Regions from separate parts of the Kitasatospora sp. GAS1066B genome, predicted to be linked through region 3. Evidence: riboswitches for the same ligand, from Rfam matches in the RefSeq annotation. Region 3 holds a riboswitch; each other region holds the start of a gene.

Region 1 (5,315 bases), on a different contig from region 3:
GGTCGCCGGAGCGGCTGCCCAGGGTGACGGTGGTGTGGCCGGGAGTGCCGTTGCGGGTGTAGTCGACGTCGACCTTGTCGCCGGGGGCGTGCGTCCAGATGGCGCTGACCAGGGCCGGGCCGTTGTCGATGATCTCGCCGCCGAGCTTGGTGATCACGTCGCCGGGCTTGAGGCCGGCCTGGTCGGCCGGGCCGCCCGCGGTGACCGGTGCGGTGCCCTGGACCGGGGAGGTCATGATCTGCGCGCCGTCGCCGCTGTAGTCGTCGTTGCGCAGCACGCCGAGGGTCGCGTAGACCGGGGTGCCGGTGGTGATCAGCATCTGGGCCACCCGCTTGGCCTGGTTGATCGGGATCGCGAAGCCCAGTCCGATGCTGCCGGCCTGACCGCTGCCGCTGGAGTTGGACTGGATCGCCGAGTCGATCCCGACCACCTGGCCGCTCGCGTTGAGCAGCGGGCCGCCGGAGTTGCCCGGGTTGATCGAGGCGTCGGTCTGCAGCGCGTTCATGTAGGAGGTCTGGGTGCTGGCCTGGTCGCCGGAGGCGACCGGGCGGTTCTTGGCGCTGATGATGCCGGAGGTGACGGTGCTCTCCAGGTCGTACGGCGCGCCGATGGCGATCGCCGCGTCGCCGACCGCGACCTTGTCGGAGTCGCCCAGCGGGAGCGGGGTCAGCTTCTCGCTCGGCTGGGCGTCCAGCTTGATCACCGCGAGGTCGTAGCCCGAGGCCTTGCCGACCACCGAGGCCGGGTAGCTGTTGCCGTCCGAGAACTTGACGGTCAGCTTGCCACCGTTGGCCGCCGGGGCGACCACGTGGTTGTTGGTCAGGATGTGGCCCTGGGTGTCGAAGATGAACCCGGTGCCGGTACCGGACTCGGTGCTGCCCTCGGCCTTGATGGTGACGGTGCTCGGCAGCGCCGCGTTCGCGATGCCGGCCACCGAGTCGGGGGCCCGGTTGATCGCGGCGGTGTTGTCGGCGGTGGTGGTCGTGGTGCTGTTGCGGCTGTTGCCGCTGGTGACGGCCGAACCCGAGTTGCCGCCCTTGAGCGCGGCACCGGTCACGCCGCCCGCGATGCCCGCCACCAGGGCGACGGCGGCGATCAGCGCGACCAGGCTGCCCTTGCCCTTCTTGCGCGGCGCGGGCGCCGGCGCGAAGCCGCCGGGGTACTCGCCGGGGTAGCCGGGGCCACCCGGGTAGCCGGCACCGCCCGAGTAGTCCTGACCTGCGGTGTAGTCCGGACCTGCGGGGTAGCCCTGCTGGGGGGCCGACCAGCTGTCGCCGTGCGGGGTGCCGGTACCGAACGGGTGCGGCTCGCCCTGCGGGGCGGCGGCCGGCCCGCCGGGGGTGATCGGCGCTGCGCCCGCCACGGGAGCGGTGAGGGGGGCGACGGGCGGGGCGGCCGGGGCCGCGTACGGGTTGCGGGGCGGCTCGACCGCGGGGGTCGAGAGCACCGGCGGCGGCGCGTCCAGGTAGGACGGGGCCGGCGGCGCGTCGATGACGGTGGGCTCGGCGGCGGGTGCGGCCGCGGGGGCCTCCTCCGGCGCGGGCACCTTGTGCAGCGCCAGGGTCGGCTGGGCCGGCGCCACCGGCTGGCGGCCCGCGGGCTCGCTCGCGCTGTCGCTCACCACGGGAAGCTGCGCCGTCGGCTCGCTCGCTGTCGGAGTGTCACCGACCGTCGAAGTCCCCCCCGGCTCGCCGTGCCCGGTGGAGAGCTGCTCCCCCTGCGGACCGGTGGAACCACTCTCGTGCTCGGTGCTCACGGACGACCTCCATAGCTGACAGGGACGTTGGCCCCTAGTTTTTCCTATGCCCGATCTGGTTGCCGTAAGGGGCCGCCTGAAGAACTGGTAAGAATCCTTAGACAGACCGAACAGCCCCCGTTCGCCCTACTCGCGACACCCGGACGGCCTCCCCGACGGCGTCCCGCGATCCGGACGGTGCGCTGTCCCGCCTTGGCGTGAGCCGAGCCCCGGGCTACCCTGTCGCTTCTTAACATCGACACGCGGGAGCTTGGACCCACCAGGCTGAGAGTGCGCTGGTCGACCGTACGCCATGGCGATGACGCCGGTGCGGCCGAGGGAGCGCAGACCGCCGGAACCTGTCCGGGTAATGCCGGCGTAGGGAGTCTGTGCCATGACGGCTGATTCGCCTTCCCCTGCTTCGACCGCTCTGCTCGATCGGCCCGCGGACGGCGGCCGCGCCGAGGCGCCGCTGGTGCTGGACACCGCGCCGCCGCGCACCCTCGGCTTCAAGGACCAGTTCGCGCTCTGGGCGAACCTGGGGATCAGCCTGATCGGGTTCACCAGCGCCGCCACGGTGCTCGGGCAGCCCGGCAGCGAGCTCTCGTTCACCGCGGCGATGACCGCGATCGTGGCCGGCACCGTGATCGGCACCGCGATGCTGAGCGTGGCCTCGCTGATCGGCGCTCGGACCGGCGCACCGGCCATGGCCGTGCTGCGCGGGCTCTTCGGCACCCGGCTGTCGTACCTGCCGACCGTGCTGAACATCCTGCAGTGCGTGGGCTGGGGCGTCTACGAGCTGATCGTGATCTCCAGCGGCGCCCAGACGGTGGCCGGCACCCAGGGCTGGCGCTGGCTCTTCGTGGTGCTGGCCGGGGCGCTGACCACCGTGCTGACCATCTGGCCGCTCGGCTCGATCACCGCGCTGCGCAAGTACGTGGCGATCGCGGTGGGCGTCGCGATGGTCTACTTCACCGTGCAGTTGGGCCGGCAGGGCTGGCCGAACCCGGGGGCCGGCAACTGGACCGGCTTCCTCAGTGCGACCGACGCGATCATCGCGGTCTCGATCTCGTTCGTGCCGCTGGCCGCCGACTACACCCGGCACTCGCGCACCGGGCGCGCCGCCTTCCTGGGGACCTTCTCGGGCTACACCATCGCCCAGGTCTGGTGCTACGCGCTCGGCCTGATCGCGCTGCTCCAGTCGCACGGCAACGCCGACAACCTGCTGAACTCCTTCACCGGGGTGACGGCCGGCTGGGCCTTCCTGCTGGTCCTGGTGCTGCGCGAGGCGGACCAGTCGTTCGCCAACGTCTACTCGACCGCGATGTCGGTGCACAACCTGTTCCCGCGGGTCGACCGGCGGCTGCTGACCGGCGGGCTCGGCGTGCTGGTGACGGTGCTGGCGCTGCAGATCACCTCGTACACCAACGCGTACTACGCCTTCCTCGGGCTGATCGGCTCGGTCTTCGTGCCGCTGCTGGCGGTGCTGGCCGCCGACTACTTCCTCGGGCGCGGACGGCACGGCTGGGACCTCTCCCAGCAGGCGCCGGCCCGGCCGCTGATGCTGCTGCCCTGGGCGCTGGGCTTCTGCACCTACCAGTTCCTGGCCCCGACCCAGAACGCGGGGAAGTGGACGCACTTCTGGACGGACCTGCAGGGCTGGCTGCACTTCACCCCGCAGGAGTGGACCTCGGCCTCGCTCTTCTCCTTCCTGGTGGCCGGGCTGGCGACGCTGGGCCTGACCCGGCTGAGCCGTGCCGCCTGACCGGGTCGAGCCGTGCCGCCCGACCCGGCTGACCTGCGGAACCCGGTGTTCGGGCGGTCGTCGCGTCCGCGTCACCGGCTCGTTCTAGGGTGAGCCTGTGACGACTCCCGATCTCTGGACCGCCGACCCCGCCCACACCGCGCCGGCGGTCCAGGTGGTCGCCCACCGCGGCTCCTCCGCCGCACTGCCCGAGCACACCCTGGCGGCGTACCGGCGGGCGCTGGCCGAGGGGGCCGACGCGGTCGAGTGCGACGTGCGGCTGACCCGGGACCGGCAGCTGGTCTGCGTGCACGACCGGACCATCGCGCGGGTCTCGGACGGCGGCAGCAAGGTGGTCTCCACCCGCACTCTGGCGCAGCTCCAGGCGTACGACTTCGGCTCCTGGAAGCCGGACGCCGACGCGACGGCGGACGGGAGCGCGAGCGGCGCGGCGGCGGACCCCGAGCGGCGGTCGGTGCTGACCCTGGAGAGCCTGCTCGAGCTGGTCGCCGACTGCGGCCGGCGGGTGGACCTGGCGATCGAGACCAAGCACCCGGTGCGCTACCGGGGCGCGGTGGAGGCCGAGCTGGTGCGGATGCTGCGCCGGTTCGGGATCAGCGGGGCGATGGGCGGCGAGGGCGACCCCGACCGGCCGCACGCGCGGCTGATGAGCTTCTCCGGACTGGCGCTCGGGCGGCTGCGGACGGCTGCGCCGGAGTTCCCCCGGGTGTACCTCTTCGAGCACCCGGCGCTGCTGCGGGCGTGGCCGGGCGCGGGCCTGCCGGCCGGCGCGGTGATCGCCGGCCCCGGCATCGAACTGGTCCGCCGCAGGCCGGAACTGGTCACCAGGCTGCGCGCCGCCGGGCACCGGGTGCACGTCTGGACGGTGGACCGCCCCGAGGACGTCGCGCTCTGCCTGGAGCTCGGAGTGTCGGCGATCATCACCAACCGGCCCCGGGACGTGCTGAGCCAGCTGGGCCGCTGACCGCCCGCGCGGGGTGGCCGAGTTGGCGTACGCGGGCGCGAAACCGGGTGACGTGGTGGGCCCCGGCGGACGGAATCCACTCCCTCGATTGACGCAGCGTAAGCAGTTAATCACCTTTTGCGCACAGCGCGTTGCGGCACCATCGGCGACTTCACAATTGACGGACCACGAGCGAGTCAACCCGTTTCCGGCGCATTACCTCGGGGCATCCATCCCTCGGCAAACGCTGAAGGAGGTCCGGGGGTGGCGTTGATGGTGGCGCGTGAAGTGCCGACTTCATCGACCATGGCGGTGCCGCACGGCCCAGCCAGTGTGGGGGCCGCACGGCGCCGGCTGCGGCGTGATCTGGGTGCGCGCGAGGTGCCCGATACGGTCATCGATGACGCGGTTCTGATCCTTTCCGAACTGCTCAGCAATTCCTGCCGCTATGCGCGGCCGCTCGCGCCTTTGCTGGAACTCGCCGGGGGGGCGACCGAGGAATTCCCGCTGCATCCCACCGATTCGGCGAAGCCGGCGGACCGGACGGACTCCACCGCCGGGACGGCCGACGTCGAGGTGGAGATCGAGGTCGACATCGCGGTCGAGGAAGCCGCCGCGCTCGACGCGCTGCTGGTCGGCGCCGGTGCCCACCGGCGCCAGGCCCCGGCGCACGAGGTGCGCGAGGCGGCCGGACCGGCCGAGCAGCCCGGCGGGGTGCTGGTGCGCTGGCACGTGCACGGCGACGGCCTGCTGACCCTGGAGGTCACGGACGGCGGCGCCAGCACCAGGCCGCTGCCGGCCAGCCCCTCGCTCACCGCCAAGGGCGGGCGCGGCCTGAGCATCGTCGGGCAGCTGGCCGTGGAGTGGGGCGT
Region 2 (5,315 bases), on a different contig from region 3:
ACGACCTGCGCGAGGGCAAGCGGACCCTGCTGGTCGCCCTCGCGCTGCGGGCGCTGCCCCGGGAGCGGGCCGCCCGGCTGGACGCGCGGCTCGGCGCCACGGACCTGACGGCGCCGGAGATCGCCGAGCTCAGCGCCCTGGTGGCCGAGAGCGGCGCGCCCGCCCAGGTGGAGCAGCGGATCGAGCAGCTGATGGCGCGCTCGCTGGCCGCGCTGGCGGCGGCGCCGCTGAAGGACGAAGCGGCCCGGGAGACGCTGCTCGCGCTCGCCCGGGCCGCCACCGTGCGTCGTTACTGACGGACGCTCAGCTTGCGGCTCGCACTCGCCGTGCGAGTTCGGCTGCCGCCGCGCCCGGGTCCTCGGCGGCCGTGATCGCCCGGACCACCACCACCCGGCGGGCACCCGCCGCCAGCACCTGGTCCAGGTTGCCGAGGTCGATCCCGCCGATCGCGAACCACGGACGGTCCGTCGACTGCTTCGCCGCGTACTCCACCAGGCCCAGGCCCGGCGCGGGCCGGCCCGGCTTGGTCGGGGTCGGCCAGAGCGGCCCGGTGCAGAAGTAGTCCACACCCGGCTCGGCGATCGCGCCCGCCACCTCGGACTCGGCGTGGCAGGAGCGCCCGATCAGCACGTCCGGGCCCAGGATCGCCCGGGCGGCCGGCACCGGCAGGTCGTCCTGCCCCAGGTGCAGCAGCTGCGGGCGCGCGGCGTGCGCAACGTCCGCCCGGTCGTTCACCGCGAAGAGCTTGCCGTGCCGCTCGGCGGCCGCGGCGAAGACCTCCAGGAACTCCAGCTCCTGCTTGGCCTCCAGGCCCTTGTCGCGCAGCTGGACGAGGTCCACGCCGTTCGCCAGCACCGCGTCCAGGAACTGCTCCAGGTCGCCCTGCTCGCGGCGGGCGTCGGTGCACAGGTAGAGCCGGGCGTCGGCGAGCTTCGCCCGCAGGTCGGCGCCGGCCGTCACAGCGACATCGCCTGCGCGCGCCGCTTCACCTCGGTGCCCCGGTTCTCGCGCAGCGCCTGGATCGGGCTGCCCGGCAGCGAGGGGTCCTCGGTGAAGAGCCACTCCAGGATCTCCTCGTCGCTGAACCTCCCGTCCCGCAGCACGGTCAGCGTCCCGGCCAGGTGCTTGACCAGGCCGTCGTCCTCGATGAAGGCCGCCGGGACCTGCAACGAACGATTCGGGCCACGGCGCACCGCGATCAGCTTGCGGTCCTTGACCATCTGGCGGACCTCGGTGACCAGCACGCCCCAGCGCTCCGAGATGTCGGGCAGGTACACCCAGTCCTGGACCAGGTTTTCGATCTTCGATTCGCTCTCACTCACGTCACTCACGGCACCAGCCTGCCACCTCGCACGGCCACCGCGCACCAACGGCCGGTCCGGCGGGCGTCAGCGCAGGGCCGACTTGAGCGGCACGGCGGGGTCGGCGGCCAGCGCGGGATCGAGCGCCTTGCCCTGGTCGATCAGCCGCCGCGCCTGGGCCAGGTCCCGCGGCCGGTCCACGGTCAGCACCGCCACCGGGCGCTCCCCGCGCAGCCAGAGGACGCTCCACTGCGGCTCGGCCGGCGAGCCGCGCCAGAGCAGCCGGTCGCCCGCGCCGTGCCGGCCGGCGTACTGCACCATCCGTCCGAACTGCTCGGACCAGAAGTACGGCACCGGGTCGTACGGGTCCTCGGCCCCCAGCAGCGCAGCGGCCACCGCGCGGCCCGAGTGCAGCGCGTGGTCCCAGTGCTGCACGGTGACCCGCCCGCCGTACCGGGCCGACGGGTAGCCGGCGCAGTCACCGGCCGCCCAGACGCCGGGCAGCGAGGTGCGCAGCCGCTCGTCGACGCGGATCGCCCCGGCCCCGTCCAGCTCGACACCGGTGCCGGCCAGCCAGCCGGTGTCCGGGCGGGCGCCGACCCCGACCACCACCTCGTCGGCCGGCACCGACTCGCCGCCGGCCAGGTGCACCGCGCCCGGCTCGATCCGGTCCACCCGGGCGCCTAGGCGCAGCTCGACCCCGGCCTCGGCGTACCAGGCGCGCATCGGCGCGGTCAGCTCGACGGGCAGCGCGCCCGGCAGCGGCGCGTCGGCCGCCTCCAGGACGGTGACCCGGCAGCCGAGCAGGCGGGCGGCGGTGGCGGTCTCGGCGCCGATCCAGCCGGCCCCCACCAGCACCAGGTGGGCCTGCGGGCGCAGGACCGCACGCAGTGCGAGCGAGTCGTCGATGGTCCGCAGCACCCGGGCCGCGCCGTCCCCGGGCAGCCGGATCGGGGCCGCGCCGGTGGCGATCACCAGCCGGTCGTACGGCAGGTCGCCGGCCTCGGTGTGCAGCGTGCCCGGGGTCAGGCCGGTGGCCCGGCGGCCGGTCAGCAGCCGGACGTCGAGCGCCTCCCAGTCCAGGTCGAAGGCGGTCCGGTCGGCCTTGGCGAGCAGCACGTCCTTGGAGAGCGGCGGCCGGTCGTAGGGGCGGTGCGGCTCCGCGCCGACCAAGCTCAGCGGCCCCCGCCAGCCCCCCTCCCGCAAGGCCACCACGCACTGCGCGCCCGCCAGGCCCGCGCCGACCACGACCACCCGATCCGTGCTCCTCAGCTCTGCCATCCGGCCACCTTAGACCGGCCCCCGGCGTCCCATGGGGCGATCGCCGCATTCAGCCGCCGGTCACCCGGCGTTATGGTGGGGGCGTCCTCACGGGAGCCCGGCGCACCGGGCTGAGAGGCGGGCTGCGGCGGCCCGCGACCGTCCGAACCTGATCCGGGTCATTCCGGCGAAGGGAGAACCGGTCCTTTGTCACGCATCAAGGACGGCACGACGACCGACGTGCTGGTGATCGGCGGCGGCATCATCGGCCTCGCCGTCGCCTGGCGCACCGCGCAGCGCGGGCTGCGGGTGGCGGTGGTGGACCCGGACCCGGGCGGCGGCGCGGCGCGGGTGGCCGCGGGCATGCTGGCCCCGGTCACCGAGCTGCAGTACGGCGAGGAGCCGCTGCTGCGCCTGGGCATGGCGTCCAACGAGCGGTACGGCGCCTTCACCGCCGAACTCTCCCAGGCGACCGGCCTGGACACCGGCTACCGCGGCACCGGCACCCTCGCGGTCGCGCTGGACGCCGACGACAAGGCCGAGCTGAGCGAGCTGCACGCGTTCCACCAGCGCCTGGGCCTGACGTCCGACTGGTTGACCGGCCGCGAGGCCCGCCGGCTGGAGCCGATGCTGGCCCCGGGGGTGCGCGGCGGCCTGCTGGTCGGCGGCGACCACCAGGTGGATCCGCGGCGGCTGTCCGTCGCCCTCGTGCGCGCCTGCGAGCTGGGCGGCGTGTGGCTGCACCGGGCCGAGGCCGTCGAGCTGCTGGTCGAGGGCGATCGCGCGATCGGTGCCCGGCTGAGCACCGGCGAACGGCTGCTCGCCGACCAGGTCGTGCTGGCGGCCGGCGCGCACAGCCACCAGCTGCCCGGGCTGCCGTCCGGGGTGCTACCCGCGATCCGGCCGATCAAGGGCCAGATCCTGCGGCTGCGGATCCCGCCGGCCTACGCGCCGTTCCTCTCCCGCAACGTGCGCGCGGTGGTCCGCGGCGGCCACCTCTACCTGGTGCCGCGCGCGGACGGCGAGCTGGTGATCGGAGCGACCACCGAGGAGCAGGGCTACGACACCGTGGTCACCGCGGGCGGCGTCTACGAGCTGCTGCGCGACGCGCACGAGCTGGTCCCCGGGATCACCGAGCTGCCGCTGGTGGAGACCAGCGCCGGACTGCGCCCCGGCTCCCCCGACAACGCCCCGCTGCTCGGCCCCACCGCACTGCCCGGCCTGGTGGCCGCCACCGGCCACTACCGCAACGGCGTGCTGCTCACGGCGGTCACCGGTGACCTGCTGGCCGAGTACCTGACCACCGGCAGCGTGCCGGAGCTCGCCGCCCCGTTCTCCCCCGACCGCTTCGCCGCCAGGAGCCTGACATGAGCGCGATTCCCCAGACCGTCCCCCTGACCGTCAACGGCGCACCACGCCAGGTGCCGGCGTCGGCCACCCTCGCCGAGCTGGTCGCCGAGCTGTCCAAGGCACCCTCCGGCGTGGCGGCGGCGGTCAACGAGACCGTGGTGCCGCGGGGCGCGTGGACCGGTACCCGGCTCGCGCCCGGTGACCGGGTGGAGATCCTCACCGCCGTGCAGGGAGGCTGACGCTCCGATGGCTGACACTCGCCTGGTCGACGAAAAAGACGGTCTGACGATCGCCGACACCACCTTCACCTCCCGGCTGATCATGGGCACCGGCGGCGCCCCGAGCCTGGAGATCCTGGAACAGGCGCTGCGGATCTCGGGCACCGAGCTGACCACGGTGGCGATGCGCCGGGTCAAGGCGGACACCCAGGGCTCGGTGCTCGACGTGCTGGTCCGCAACGGCATCCGGATCCTGCCCAACACGGCCGGCTGCTTCACGGCGGGCGAGGCCGTGCTGACCGCGCGGCTGGCCCGCGAGGCGCTCGGCACGAGCTGGGTGAAGCTGGAGGTGATCGCCGACGAGCGGACCCTGCTGCCCGACCCGATCGAACTGCTGGACGCCGCCGAGACCCTGGTCGACGACGGCTTCACGGTGCTCCCCTACACCAACGACGACCCGGTGCTGGCCCGCAAGCTGGAGGACGTGGGCTGCGCGGCGATCATGCCGCTGGGCTCGCCGATCGGCTCCGGACTCGGCATCCGCAATCCGCACAACTTCCAGCTGATCGTGGAGAGCGCGGGCGTCCCGGTGATCCTGGACGCCGGCGCGGGCACCGCCTCGGACGTGGCGCTGGCCATGGAGCTGGGCTGCTCGGCGGTGATGCTGGCCTCCGCGGTGACCCGCGCCCAGGACCCGGTGCTGATGGCGGACGCGATGCGCCGGGCCGCCGAGGCCGGCCGCCTGGCCTACCGGGCCGGCCGGATCCCGCGCCGCTTCCACGCCGAGGCCTCCTCGACGATGGCAGGCCGGGCCGACCTGGACCCGCAGCTCGACCACCGGGAGCGGCCCGCCTTCTGACGCCCCGTCGCCCACACTGATGACGAACCATGACAGCCAGGTCACCCAACCGTGTTCTGACCGCCCCTAGACTCCTCTGGTGGACACGACCTTGAACGACCCCCTGCTCGGGACGCTGCTGGACGGGCGCTACCGGGTCGAGGAGCGCATCGCGGTGGGCGGCATGGCCACCGTCTACCGGGGCACCGACACCCGGCTGGACCGGGTGCTGGCGCTCAAGGTCATGCACCCGTCGCTGGCCGGCGACAGCGGATTCACCGACCGCTTCATCCGGGAGGCCAAGGCGGTCGCCCGGCTGTCGCACCCGAACGTGGTCAACGTCTTCGA
Region 3 (5,315 bases):
GGACAACGCCGGACGGTACCGGGAGCAGCTGCGGCACGAGTTCCGGCACGGAAAGCCGGTGGTGGTCACCGAGTTCGGCTGCTGCGCCTACCAGGGCGCCGGCGACCGGGGCGCCATGGGCTGGGCGATCACCGAGGACGACGCCGAGCAGCCCTACGTCACCGAGGAGTTGGTCCGGGACGAGGAGGAGCAGGTGCGCTACCTCCGGGAGCTGCTGGCGGTCTTCGAGGAGGAGGGCGTGGACAGCGCCTTCTGGTTCACCTTCGCCCACTACCGGGCGCCGCACCGCGAGGAGCCCCGCCACGACCTGGACCTCGGGTCCTACGGCGTGGTCGCGCTGCTGCCGCCCGAGGCGCCGCAGGCCCGGCCGGGGCTGGGCTGGCGGCCGAAGCGGGTCTTCGCGGCGCTGGCCGAGGCGTACCGGGTCTGAGCCGTCCGGCTCGGACCCGGCAGTGGCCCGCTCCGCCGGGGGCGGAGCGGGCCACTGCTCGGTTCCTGGTTACGCGCCCGGGTCGGCCTGGACCGGGATCGGGTGCGTGGTGGTGCCGGCGGCCGGCCTGGCCGGCCGGTCGGCCTCCTGCCCCGCCTCGGTGGCCGGGTTCATCGAGCCGAGCAGCTGGCGCGCCAGCCCGAGGCCGGTGCCGCCCATGGTGAGCGCCTTGGCGAACATCTCGCCCATTCCCTCGGCGCCGTTGAGCAGCACCATGTGCTCGACGTTGCCGAAGGCCTCGGCGCCCGCCCGGACGATTTCCGGCCAGTTCTCCGCCAACTGCTGAGCGACCACGGCCTCCTGGTTCTCGGCCAGCGCGGCCGCCCGGGCCTTGATCGCCTCGGCCTCGGCCAGACCCAGCGCGCGGGCCGCCTCGGCCGTCGCCAGACCCTTGGCCTCGGCCGCCGCCGCCTCGGCCTGACCGGTTGCCTTGGTGGCCTCGGCGGAGGCGAGCCCCCGGGCCTTGGTCGCCTCGGCCTCGGCCTGCGCGGCGATCTTCACCCGGTTCGCCTCGGCCGCGGCCTTCAGCTCGGTCTCCCGGGCCTGCGCCTCGGCCGCCGAGATCCGCGCGTCGCGGTCGGCCTCGGCCTTGGTGCGGGTCTCGTAGGCGCGGGCGTCGGCCGGCTTGCGCACCTCGGCCTGCAACTGCTGCTCCTTGCGGTGACCCTCCAACTCGGCGACCTTGGTCTCCTGGACCACGACCTCCTGCCGGGAGGCGGCCTGGGCCAGCGGCCCGGCCTGCAGCGCCCGGGCCGCCGCGGTATCCATCTCCGCCTGGTAACCAGCCTGCTGGATCCCCGAGTTGCGGGTCGCCTCGGCCTTGCGGGCGAAAGCCTCCTGCTCCGCCTCGGTGGCCTCGCGGTCGGCCGCCGCGGCGGCGATGCGGGCATCGCGCTGGACGGCGGCGGCGTGCGGGGCGGCCAGGTTCTTGATGTAGCCGGTGGGGTCCAGGATCTCCTGGATCTGCAACGAGTCGATGATCAGACCGAGCTTCTCCATCTCGGTGCCCGAGGCGGCCCGGGTCTCACCGGTCAGCCGCTCGCGGTCCCGGATCATCTCCTCGACGGTCAGCCCGCCGACGATGGAGCGCAGGTGTCCGGCGAAGACGTTGTGGACCCGCTGGCCCATCATCTTCTGCTGGTCCAGGAAGCGTCGTGCGGCGTTGGCGATCGACACCGTGTCGTCGCCGACCTTGAAGATCACCACACCCTTGACCTGGACCGGAATCCCCTGGCTGGTCACGCACTCGACGTCCAGGTCGGCCTCGTTGAGGTCGAGCGAGAGCTTGCGGACCACCTGGATGCCGGGCGTGACGAGCGTCCCCCGCCCGGTCACCACCCGGAATCCGAGCCCGTCGGCGAGCCCCTCGGTGCGGTGCCTGGAACCGGAGATGATCAGTGCCTCATTCGGCTCGGCGACCCGCCAGCACAGCTTGAAGAGCACGATCAGGACCACGATGGCCGCGGCGACGATCCCCGCGATGGTGCCGATCAACATCGGCCGTATCCCCCTTCAGAGCACACCGCTCCGTGGCTGCGCTCGGTTGTGCAGGATTGCGCGGAACGCGGTGGCGAGTCGAGATTGTGCGCCTGTTTCGATCACATGGGAAGTCTGACGCGGCGTGTCCGACACACCTGTCACAGGTCGTCACCCGGCGTGGCCGGCGGCGGCCGGAAAGCGACGCAGTGTGGCGCCCGACCTCCCGTGGTCGCCGCGGTTCAGGACAGGGCGGGGGCCACGTAGACCGTGCGCGGTGGCTGGTACTCGACCACCACGACCTGGGTGCCGACCGGCAACGGCTCACCCGGCAGCGCGAGGTAGGCGAGGAAGGCTTCGCTGCCCTGACGCTCCGGCACCAGCAGCATCACCTCACCGACCAGCCCCGTTCCCACCTTGCCGGTCACCCGTCCCGTGTAGCCGATCATCCGACCGCTCCCCCCGTTGCGTTCCCGTGGTCCTGCCGATCTCCCAGTCTGGCGCACCGTCCGATCGGCGCCCCTGCCGGGCCGCTCCGCGTTGTACGACCCCCTACTGGACCACCGCCCGAGGCTCCGGCTACCGTTGGCACATCTTTGGGCAGGCAAGTCCGCCTGCCAACGGGAGCTCGGAGCACCGGGCTGAGAGGGCGCTGAAGGGCCCGTGGCCGTCACCTGGCCATGGACCGACCGCTGCGTCGACCGCAGGAACCTGGACCGGGTAATGCCGGCGTAGGGAGTAGAAGGTCTGATGACCGTTTTTGATGACGCACGTCCGGATGCGGAAACCGCCGGCACCACGGTGACCAGCGCGTCCACCGGCTACCCGACACCGGCCTGGCACAAGGCCTACCGCGAGGGCAGCCGCCCCGACCTGCGGGTCCCCTACCGCGAGGTCCAGCTCACCAACGGCCGCACCGTCCCGCTGTACGACACCTCGGGGCCGTACACCGACGCCGCCTACGAGGCCGACGTGCGCCGCGGCCTGCCCCCGCTGCGCGACCCGTGGATCCGCCAGCGCGGCGACGTCGAGGAGTACGACGGCCGCGAGGCCCGCCCCGAGGACGACGGGATCAAGCACACCGCGCCGCGCGGCGGGAACCTGCGCAACCTGGACGCCGTCTTCCCCGGGCGCCCGCGCCGACCGCTGCGCGCCCGCGACGGCGTGGCCGTCACCCAACTCGCCTACGCCAAGCGGGGGATCATCACCCCCGAGATGGAGTTCATCGCGCTGCGCGAGGGGCTGGAGGCCGAGTTCGTGCGCGCCGAGGTGGCGCGTGGCCGGGCCGTCATCCCGCTGAACGTGAACCACCCCGAGGTCGAGCCGGCCATCATCGGCACCAACTTCCTGGTGAAGATCAACGCCAACATCGGCAACAGCGCGGTCACTTCCTCCATCGAGGAGGAGGTGGAGAAGATGACCTGGGCCACCCGCTGGGGCGCCGACACCGTGATGGACCTCTCCACCGGCCGCAACATCCACACCACCCGCGAGTGGATCCTGCGCAACTCCCCCGTGCCGATCGGCACCGTGCCGCTCTACCAGGCACTGGAGAAGGTCGACGGCAAGGCCGAGGAGCTGAGCTGGGAGGTCTACCGCGACACCATCATCGAGCAGTGCGAGCAGGGCGTCGACTACATGACGGTGCACGCCGGCGTGCTGCTGCGGTACGTCCCGCTGACGGCCCGTCGCAAGACCGGCATCGTCTCGCGCGGCGGCTCGATCATGGCCGCCTGGTGCCTGGCGCACCATCAGGAGAACTTCCTCTACACCAACTTCGAGGAACTCTGCGACATCCTGCGCGCCTACGACGTCACCTTCTCGCTCGGTGACGGCCTGCGCCCCGGCTCGATCGCGGACGCCAACGACGAGGCGCAGTTCGCCGAACTGCGGACCCTGGGCGAGCTCGGCCGGATCGCGCGCGAGCGCGACGTGCAGGTGATGATCGAGGGCCCGGGCCACGTCCCGATGCACAAGATCAAGGAGAACATGGACCTCCAGCAGGAGATCTGCGACGAGGCCCCGTTCTACACGCTCGGCCCGCTCACCACCGACGTGGCGCCCGGCTACGACCACATCACCTCGGGCATCGGCGCCGCGATGATCGCCTGGTGGGGCACCGCGATGCTCTGCTACGTCACGCCCAAGGAGCACCTGGGCCTGCCCAACCGCGACGACGTGAAGACCGGCGTGATCACCTACAAGATCGCCGCCCACGCCGCCGACCTCGCCAAGGGCCACCCCGGCGCCCAGCAGTGGGACGACGCCCTTTCGGACGCCCGCTTCGAGTTCCGCTGGGAGGACCAGTTCAACCTGGCCCTGGACCCCGAGACGGCCCGTGCCTTCCACGACGAGACGCTGCCGGCCGAGCCCGCGAAGACGGCGCACTTCTGCTCGATGTGCGGGCCGAAGTTCTGCAGCATGAAGATCAGCCAGAAGATCCGAGCCGAGCACGGCGAAGGTTCGACCGCCGTGAACACCGAGTTCGACGCCGAGGCGCTGGCCGGCATGGCCGAGAAGTCGGCCGAGTTCGCGGCCCAGGGCAACCGGGTGTACCTCCCGCTGGCGGACTGATCCGGGAGCCACAGCAGGCGCTGTACTGGGAGGTCGGAGGGGAGCTCCCAGTACAGCGCCGTGTCATATGCCGGGCCGGTGGGCGGTGGCGATTGCCCCGATCCGGTCGGATGCGCCCAGACGGGGAACAGGCGCATCGTTTCTGCGGCCTCTTCGTTTCCCGGAATATGAGCGCTCTAAGGAACCCGCTCGGCGAAATGCCGCACCTGGGCGGAGACAGCGGCCCCGCCACCGTGGCCGAACGCTGCCATGCCGCGAGCGGCCTGATCAGGACCACACTCGGAGAGCTGCGCGAGGAGCTCGGTTACGGACGGCTCGGCAGGTGCGTTCTGGAGGAGACGGCCGAGAGCCTGACCCTGGAGGGGCTCGGCTGGTTCCCGGCCTGGCGCCTGTCGGCGAAGAACGACAGGCCGCACAAGGACCAGGAGCTGTGGGTGTTCGCGCGGGACGGCGGCCTTCGGTGTCAGATCATCTGCGCCATCCAGGAGCCTGACGGCTGCGATGTCCCCGCGGTCCTGGACGGGCTGCTCAACGGTCGGCCCCAGGATCTCTGCCCGGAGGACAAACTCGGCCTGATCCGCGAGATCCTCGACCTCTGACCCGCCCTGATACTCCCCTCGACCTCGCGATTGTTTCCTGAACTGACGTTGGTTACAAGGAACTTGATTACTCAACAGGGGAAATTCAGCGAGCACATCACCCGTTTGGATTTTTAACGGACCATCAGACCTACGAGGCCATTAGTGTGCAGACGAGTGAGTGATGGCACGTCACT

Evidence for each region. Region 3 has a riboswitch for thiamine pyrophosphate ahead of thiC (phosphomethylpyrimidine synthase ThiC). Riboswitches for the same ligand answer to the same signal wherever they lie in the genome.
Region 1: another riboswitch for thiamine pyrophosphate. It lies ahead of ABH937_RS17240 (cytosine permease); the one in region 3 lies ahead of thiC (phosphomethylpyrimidine synthase ThiC).
Region 2: another riboswitch for thiamine pyrophosphate. It lies ahead of thiO (glycine oxidase ThiO); the one in region 3 lies ahead of thiC (phosphomethylpyrimidine synthase ThiC).

The regions. Positions count from the first base shown of each region.
Region 1 covers NZ_JBGCCO010000013.1:182,818-188,132, forward strand. The annotation lists gene ABH937_RS17235 (trypsin-like peptidase domain-containing protein) at 1-1,756, opposite strand, end outside; TPP riboswitch at 1,989-2,135, shown strand; gene ABH937_RS17240 (cytosine permease) at 2,130-3,500, shown strand; gene ABH937_RS17245 (glycerophosphodiester phosphodiesterase family protein) at 3,598-4,464, shown strand; gene ABH937_RS17250 (ATP-binding protein) at 4,717-5,315, shown strand, end outside.
Region 2 covers NZ_JBGCCO010000017.1:67,772-73,086, forward strand. The annotation lists gene ABH937_RS20210 (polyprenyl synthetase family protein) at 1-296, shown strand, start outside; gene thiE (thiamine phosphate synthase) at 304-960, opposite strand; gene ABH937_RS20220 (Rv2175c family DNA-binding protein) at 957-1,322, opposite strand; gene ABH937_RS20225 (NAD(P)/FAD-dependent oxidoreductase) at 1,389-2,582, opposite strand; TPP riboswitch at 2,662-2,774, shown strand; gene thiO (glycine oxidase ThiO) at 2,769-3,932, shown strand; gene thiS (sulfur carrier protein ThiS) at 3,929-4,150, shown strand; gene ABH937_RS20240 (thiazole synthase) at 4,158-4,988, shown strand; gene pknB (Stk1 family PASTA domain-containing Ser/Thr kinase) at 5,068-5,315, shown strand, end outside.
Region 3 covers NZ_JBGCCO010000003.1:77,148-82,462, forward strand. The annotation lists gene ABH937_RS03735 (hypothetical protein) at 1-430, shown strand, start outside; gene ABH937_RS03740 (flotillin family protein) at 500-1,987, opposite strand; gene ABH937_RS03745 (hypothetical protein) at 2,209-2,415, opposite strand; TPP riboswitch at 2,577-2,722, shown strand; gene thiC (phosphomethylpyrimidine synthase ThiC) at 2,717-4,540, shown strand; gene ABH937_RS03755 (hypothetical protein) at 4,738-5,139, shown strand.